3 regions of the Streptomyces sp. NPDC019890 genome follow, and region 1 is predicted to be linked to each of the others. Evidence: riboswitches for the same ligand, from Rfam matches in the RefSeq annotation. Region 1 holds a riboswitch; each other region holds the start of a gene.
The links. A riboswitch is a leader RNA that binds a small molecule or an ion and turns the genes downstream of it on or off. The one in region 1 is predicted to bind thiamine pyrophosphate.
Positions count from the first base shown of each region.

Region 2: another riboswitch for thiamine pyrophosphate. It lies ahead of thiC (phosphomethylpyrimidine synthase ThiC); the one in region 1 lies ahead of thiO (glycine oxidase ThiO).
Region 3: another riboswitch for thiamine pyrophosphate. It lies ahead of ACI2LP_RS08575 (thiamine ABC transporter substrate binding subunit); the one in region 1 lies ahead of thiO (glycine oxidase ThiO).

Region 1 is NZ_JBJDQK010000007.1:114,238-116,498, reverse strand. It holds gene ACI2LP_RS20500 (NAD(P)/FAD-dependent oxidoreductase) at 1-940, opposite strand, end outside; TPP riboswitch at 1,049-1,160, shown strand; gene thiO (glycine oxidase ThiO) at 1,158-2,261, shown strand, end outside.
Region 2 is NZ_JBJDQK010000005.1:166,803-169,063, forward strand. It holds gene thiC (phosphomethylpyrimidine synthase ThiC) at 1-790, opposite strand, end outside; TPP riboswitch at 783-917, opposite strand; gene ACI2LP_RS15770 (YibE/F family protein) at 989-2,261, shown strand, end outside.
Region 3 is NZ_JBJDQK010000003.1:42,619-44,879, reverse strand. It holds gene rlmN (23S rRNA (adenine(2503)-C(2))-methyltransferase RlmN) at 1-972, shown strand, start outside; TPP riboswitch at 1,001-1,111, shown strand; gene ACI2LP_RS08575 (thiamine ABC transporter substrate binding subunit) at 1,191-2,261, shown strand, end outside.

The DNA.
Region 1 (2,261 bases):
GGGCCTCGCCCACGACATTGGCGGCCACCGTGCGCGGCCCCTGCAGGGCGTTGTCCCAGTGGTGCACGAGCAGCCGCTCGCCGTAGCGCGCGGACGGGAAGGAGGCGCAGTCCCCCACCGCGTACACATCGGGCAGCGAGGTGCGCAGATACTCGTCCGCGGTGATTGCTCCGTCCGGGCCGAGTTCGATGCCGGAGCCCGCGAGCCAGCCGGTGGCGGGGCGCGCGCCGATGCCCACGACCACGGCCCCGGCCGGGAGCAGGCGGCCGTCCGCCAGGATCACCGTGCCCGGCTCGATGTCGGCCACGCGCGCGTGGGTGATCAGTTCGGCGCCGTACTCCGCGTACCAGTGGGCCATCGGGGCGGCGACCTCGGCGGGCAGGGCACCCGCGAGGGGGCGGTCGGCGGCCTCGACGACGATCACGGCGCAGCCCGCCTCCCGGGCTGCCGTCGCGAACTCCGCGCCGATCCAGCCCGCGCCGACGACCACGACGTCGTGCTGCTGCGCGAGTACCGGGCGCAGCCGCTCGGCGTCGTCGAGGGTGCGCAGGAGATGGACGCCGGGGACGCCTTCGGTGCCGGGCAGGGTGATCGGCTCGGCACCGCCGGCGATGACCAGGACGTCGTACGGGACGGGCCCCGCCTCGGTGTCCAGCTCATGCACGGCCGGGCGCACGCCGGTCACCTCGCAGCCCAGCCGCAGTTCGATGTCGAGCGCCTCGAAGTCGACCTCGAAGGCCGACCCCTCCGCCTTGCCGAGCAGGATCGCCTTGGAGAGCGGGGGTCTGTCGTACGGCTGGTGGGGCTCGGCGCCGATCAGGGTGACCGGGCCGGTGAAGCCCTGCTCGCGCAGCGCCACCGCGGTCTGCACGCCGGCCATTCCCGCGCCGACGACGACCACGCGGCGCCCGCCCTGTGCTGTCTGCTGCTGCTCGCTCACCCTGCAACCCTAACGATCTGACGACCTGTCAGGAAGCCGGGATCCGCGACGCCGCTCACCCCGCACTCCCTTACTGCGAGTTGATGGCTGGGGTTAGGGTGGCCACCGTAAGGCACTCGCGGGAGCCCGGACGCACCGGGCTGAGAGGGAGGCTGGCGGCCTCCGACCGTACGAACCTGATCCGGGTCATGCCGGCGAAGGGAGGGGCTGGACGCCCATGTCGCGTATTTCCGAAACGCGCACTTCAGACGTCCTCGTCATCGGGGGCGGAATCATCGGCCTGGTCACGGCCTGGCGCACGGCACAGCGCGGACTGCGGGTCGCCGTCGCCGATCCGGAGCCGGGCGGCGGGGCCGCGCAGGTCGCCGCGGGCATGCTCGCCGCCGTCACCGAGCTGCACTACGGCGAGCAGATGCTGCTCGGTCTCAATCTGGAGTCCGCCGGACGCTATCCCGCATTCGTCGCCGAACTCGAGGAGGCGAGCGGGCAGCGCCTCGGGTACCGCGCCTGCGGGACACTCGCCGTCGCGCTGGATGCCGACGACCGCGCGCATCTGCGTGAACTGCACACCCTGCAACGCCGGTCCGGTCTTCAGTCGGAGTGGCTGACGGGCCGCGAATGCAGACGTCTCGAGCCGATGCTCGCACCCGGCGTGCGCGGGGGCCTGCGGGTGGACGGCGATCACCAGATCGATCCGCGCCGGCTGGCGGCCGCGCTGCTGACCGCCTGCGAGCGGGCCGGGGTGGTCTTCCACCGCGGCTGGGCGGACCGGCTTTCCGTGGTGCGGGACCGGGCGGCCGGGGCCGTACTGACCGACGGCGACGAGCTCAGCGCGGATCAGGTCGTCCTGGCGGGCGGCAGCCTGAGCGGCAGGCTCGGCGGTGTGCCGGCGGACGTACTGCCTCCCGTACGGCCGGTGAAGGGCCAGGTCCTGCGGCTGACCGTGCCGCCCGCGTACGCGCCCTTCCTCTCCCGGACGGTGCGGGCCGTGGTGCGCGGCAGCAATGTCTATCTGGTGCCGCGCGAGAACGGCGAGCTGGTCGTCGGCGCGACCAGCGAGGAGCTCGGCTGGGACACCACGGTCACCGCGGGTGGTGTGTACGAGCTGCTGCGCGACGCGCACGAGCTGGTGCCCGGCATCACCGAGCTGCCGCTCACCGAGACCCGCGCGGGGCTGCGCCCCGCCTCCCCCGACAACGCCCCGCTGCTGGGCCCGACCGCGCTGCCCGGTCTGCATCTGGCCACCGGGCACTACCGCAACGGGGTACTGCTGACTCCCGTCACCGGCGATGTGCTGGCCGAGCTGCTGGTCACCGGCGCG
Region 2 (2,261 bases), on a different contig from region 1:
CGGCCTTGCCGTCGACCTTCTCCAGCGCCTGATAGAGCGGCACGGTACCGATCGGCACGGGGGAGTTGCGCAGCACCCACTCGCGCGTGGTGTGGATGTTGCGGCCGGTGGAGAGGTCCATGACGGTGTCCGCACCCCAGCGGGTCGCCCAGGTCATCTTCTCCACCTCCTCCTCGATGGAGGAAGTGACCGCGGAGTTGCCGATGTTGGCGTTGACCTTCACCAGGAACCTCTTGCCGATGATCATCGGCTCGATCTCCGGGTGGTTGACGTTGGCGGGCAGGACCGCACGGCCTGCGGCGATCTCCTCACGTACGACCTCGGGGGAGACGTTCTCGCGGATCGCGACGTACTCCATCTCCGGCGTGATCTCGCCACGTCGGGCGTACGCGAGCTGCGTCACCGCCACTCCGGCACGGCCCCGGCGGGGCTGCCGCGGGCGGCCGGGGAAGACGGCGTCGAGGTTGCGCAGACCGCCCCGCGGCGAGGTGTGCTTGATCCCGTCGTCCTCGGGGCGGACCGGGCGGCCCGCGTACTCCTCGGTGTCGCCGCGGCCGATGATCCAGTTCTCCCGCAGCGGCGCCAGACCGCGGCGGACGTCGGTCTCGACACTCGGGTCGGTGTACGGACCGGACGTGTCGTACAGCGTCACGTCCTTGCCGTTGGTGAGGTGCACCTGGCGGACCGGCACCCGGAGGTCGGGGCGCGAGCCCTCGACGTACCCCTTGTGCCAGCCCGGCTTGCGCTCGTCCTGGCTGGTGGCAGGCGTGCGTGCATCCTGAACGGTCATGAGACCTACTCCCTACGCCGGCATTACCCGGTAACAGGTTCGGCGGTCGACGCAGCGGCTTCCGTACGTCTCGTACGGAGGTCAGCGCCCTCTCAGCCCGGTGCTCCGAGCTCCCGCGTGTGCAAAGGTGCCACCACGCTAGCGTCATTTCTGGCGTGCTGAACAGAGGGGCCCTGTCGTTCTTGCGATGATCGGTCGGTGACAGCATCGCCGACCTCATCGCCGCAGCCGCCCGAGTCCCATGGCCATTCCCACAGCCATGGGCCCGCCGCGCCCGTCTCGCTGCATCTCCGCAAGGTCATTGCCGCGGTGCTGATTCCTTTCGCCGCCGCGGTCGTCGTGGGCCTGGTCGTGCTCTGGCCGGGCGGCGCCCCCGGCCATGAGCGCACGGGCGTCGGCTTCGACCGGCAGACCCAGCAGGGCAAGGTCACGCAGGTCGAGAAGGTCAACTGCAAGGACGTGAACGTCGCGGTCCCGCCGACCGGTGACACATCCACGCCGGAGGGACGTGAGGCGGTCAATTCCCGGAAGGGCAGCTGCAAGAAGGCGACGATCGAGGTCACCACGGGCAAGGACAAGGGCCGCACCTTCACCGAGATCATCCAGCCCGACGCGTCACGGCAGTTGAGCGAGGGCCAGGGCGTAGTGGTGGCGTACGCCCCCGACGCGCCCCGCGATCTGCAGTACTCCGTGACCGATGTGAACCGGAAGTTCCCGATTGCGGTGCTGGCCGGGATCTTCGCACTCGCGGTGGTGGTGGTGGGACGGATGCGCGGCGTGATGGCTCTGATCGCGCTCGCGGCCTCCTTCGCCGTCCTGACGCTGTTCATCCTGCCCGCTATCCTGCAGGGCTCCAATCCACTGATCGTCGCGGTGGTCGGAGGCGGCGCGATCATGCTGATCGCGCTCTATTTGTGCCACGGTCTCAGCGCGCGCACCTCGGTCGCGGTCCTCGGCACACTGGTCTCGCTGCTGCTGACCGGACTGCTCGGCTCGCTCTTCATCGGCTGGGCGAGCCTGACCGGCAACACCGACGACAACACCGGCCTGATCCACGGCCTGTATCCGAACATCGACATGAGCGGTCTGCTGCTCGCCGGAGTCATCATCGGCTCGCTCGGCGTGCTCGACGACGTGACGGTGACCCAGACCTCCGCGGTGTGGGAACTGCACCAGGCGGACCCGGACATGGGCCCGCGAAGGCTCTACCGGGCAGGTATGCGGATCGGCCAGGACCACATCGCCTCCGTCGTCAACACGCTCGTACTGGCTTACGCGGGCGCGGCGTTGCCGCTGCTGCTGCTCTTCTCGATCGCGCAGAGCAGCGTGGGGACGGTGGCCAACAGTGAGCTGGTGGCGGAGGAGATCGTACGGATGCTGGTGGGGTCGATCGGCCTGGTCGCCTCGGTGCCGGTGACCACCGCGCTCGCGGGGCTGGTGGTCTCCGCCGACCGGCCGGGGGCGCCTGCGA
Region 3 (2,261 bases), on a different contig from region 1:
CAGCTCTCGCAGCACTACTTCGCGCGGTACGCCCACGACCCGGCCCAGTGGACCGACATCCCCGCGACCGCGCGCGAGAAGCTCGCCACTGAGCTGCTGCCCGATCTGATGTCCGTCGTACGGCACATCTCGTGCGACGACGACACCACCCGCAAGACCCTGTGGCGCCTGCACGACGGCACCCTCGTCGAGTCGGTGCTGATGCGCTACCCGGACCGGGTGACCATGTGCATCTCGTCGCAGGCCGGCTGCGGGATGAACTGTCCCTTCTGTGCCACCGGGCAGGCCGGGCTCGACCGCAATCTGTCGACCGCCGAGATCGTGCACCAGATCGTCGACGGCATGCGCGCCCTGCGCGACGGCGAGGTGCCGGGAGGCCCCGCGCGGCTGTCCAACATCGTCTTCATGGGCATGGGCGAGCCGCTCGCCAACTACAAGCGGGTCGTCGGCTCCATCCGCCGGCTCACCGACCCCGAGCCTGACGGCCTCGGGCTCTCGCAGCGCGGGATCACCGTCTCCACCGTCGGCCTGGTGCCCGCGATGCTGCGCTTCGCCGACGAAGGCTTCAAGTGCCGTCTCGCCGTCTCGCTGCACGCGCCGGACGACGAGCTGCGCGACACCCTGGTCCCGGTCAACACGCGCTGGAAGGTGCGGGAGGTGCTGGACGCCGCCTGGGAGTACGCGGAGAAGTCGGGCCGCCGTATCTCCATCGAGTACGCGCTGATCAGGGACATCAACGATCAGGCATGGCGGGGCGATCTGCTGGGTCGCCTGCTCAAGGGCAAGCGGGTCCATGTGAACCTGATCCCGCTCAACCCGACGCCCGGGTCGAAGTGGACGGCATCCCGTCCCGAGGACGAGAAGGCGTTCGTGGAGGCCATCGCGGCCCACGGTGTGCCCGTGACCGTGCGGGACACCCGTGGCCAGGAGATCGACGGAGCGTGCGGACAGCTGGCCGCCTCCGAGCGCTGACCTTGTAACCTGGCCTCGAAACATCTGCATATTCCGACAGGGGAGCGCCACAGCGCTGAGAGTGCGGTACCAGTCAGACCGCAGACCCTCTGAACCTTGCCCAGGTCATTCTGGGTAGGAAGTTCGGTCGCTACTCAAGCTGTTGCGCCCTGCCCGGATCCTGCCTCAGGACCGGGCAGGGCCGCGTCTCTTCCTGGTCATCTCCAGGAGGAATCTCAGTGAGCACCACCAAGAAGATCACGGTCACGGCGCTTGCCGCGGCCCTGGGCGTCAGTACGCTCGCGGCCTGCGGCGGCGAGCAGGCCAAGGGCTCCGCGTCCGACCGCCCGAAGCAGAAGACCGTGACGCTGGTCAGTCATGACTCGTTCGTCGCCTCCGCGTCCGTGCTGAAGCAGTTCACCAAGGAGACCGGCTACACGGTCAAGGTCCTCAAGAGCGGTGACGCGGGCGCCGCCCTCAACAAGGAGATCCTCACCAAGGGCTCTCCGCAGGGCGATGTCTTCTTCGGCGTCGACAACACCCTGCTCTCGCGCGCCCTCGACAACGGCCTGTTCACGCCGTACGAGGCCAAGGGCCTGGCCCAGGTGCCCGACGAGGTGCAGCTCGACAAGGGCAAGCACCGTGTCACGCCCGTCGACACCGGCGACATCTGCGTCAACTACGACAAGAAGTACTTCGCGGACAAGAAGCTGGCCCCGCCGCAGTCCTTCGACGACCTGATCAAGCCCGAGTACAAGAACCTGCTGGTCACGGAGAATGTCGCGACCTCCTCGCCCGGTCTGGGCTTCCTGCTCGGCTCGGTCGGCAAGTACGGCGAGGACGGCTGGCAGGACTACTGGAAGAAGCTGAAGGCCAACGGCGTCAAGGTCGTCGACGGCTGGGAGCAGGCGTACAACGAGGAGTTCTCCGGCTCGGCGGGCGGCAAGAAGGCCAAGGCGGACCGGCCGCTGGTCGTCTCGTACGCATCCAGCCCGCCCGCCGAGGTGCTCTTCGCCAAGCCGCAGCCGGCCCAGGCGCCCACCGGTGTCTCGACGGGAACCTGCTTCCGCCAGACCGAGTTCGCCGGTCTCCTCAAGGGTGCCAAGAACGAGGAGGGCGGCAAGGCACTGCTGGACTTCCTCATCTCCAAGCAGTTCCAGGAGGACATGCCGCTCAACATGTTCGTCAACCCGGTGGTGAAGGGGGCGAAGGTGCCCGAGCTGTTCACCAAGTTCGGCGCGGTCGTCGACAAGCCGGAGACCGTCGCTCCCGACCAGATCGCCAAGAACCGTGAGCAGTGGGTCCAGTCA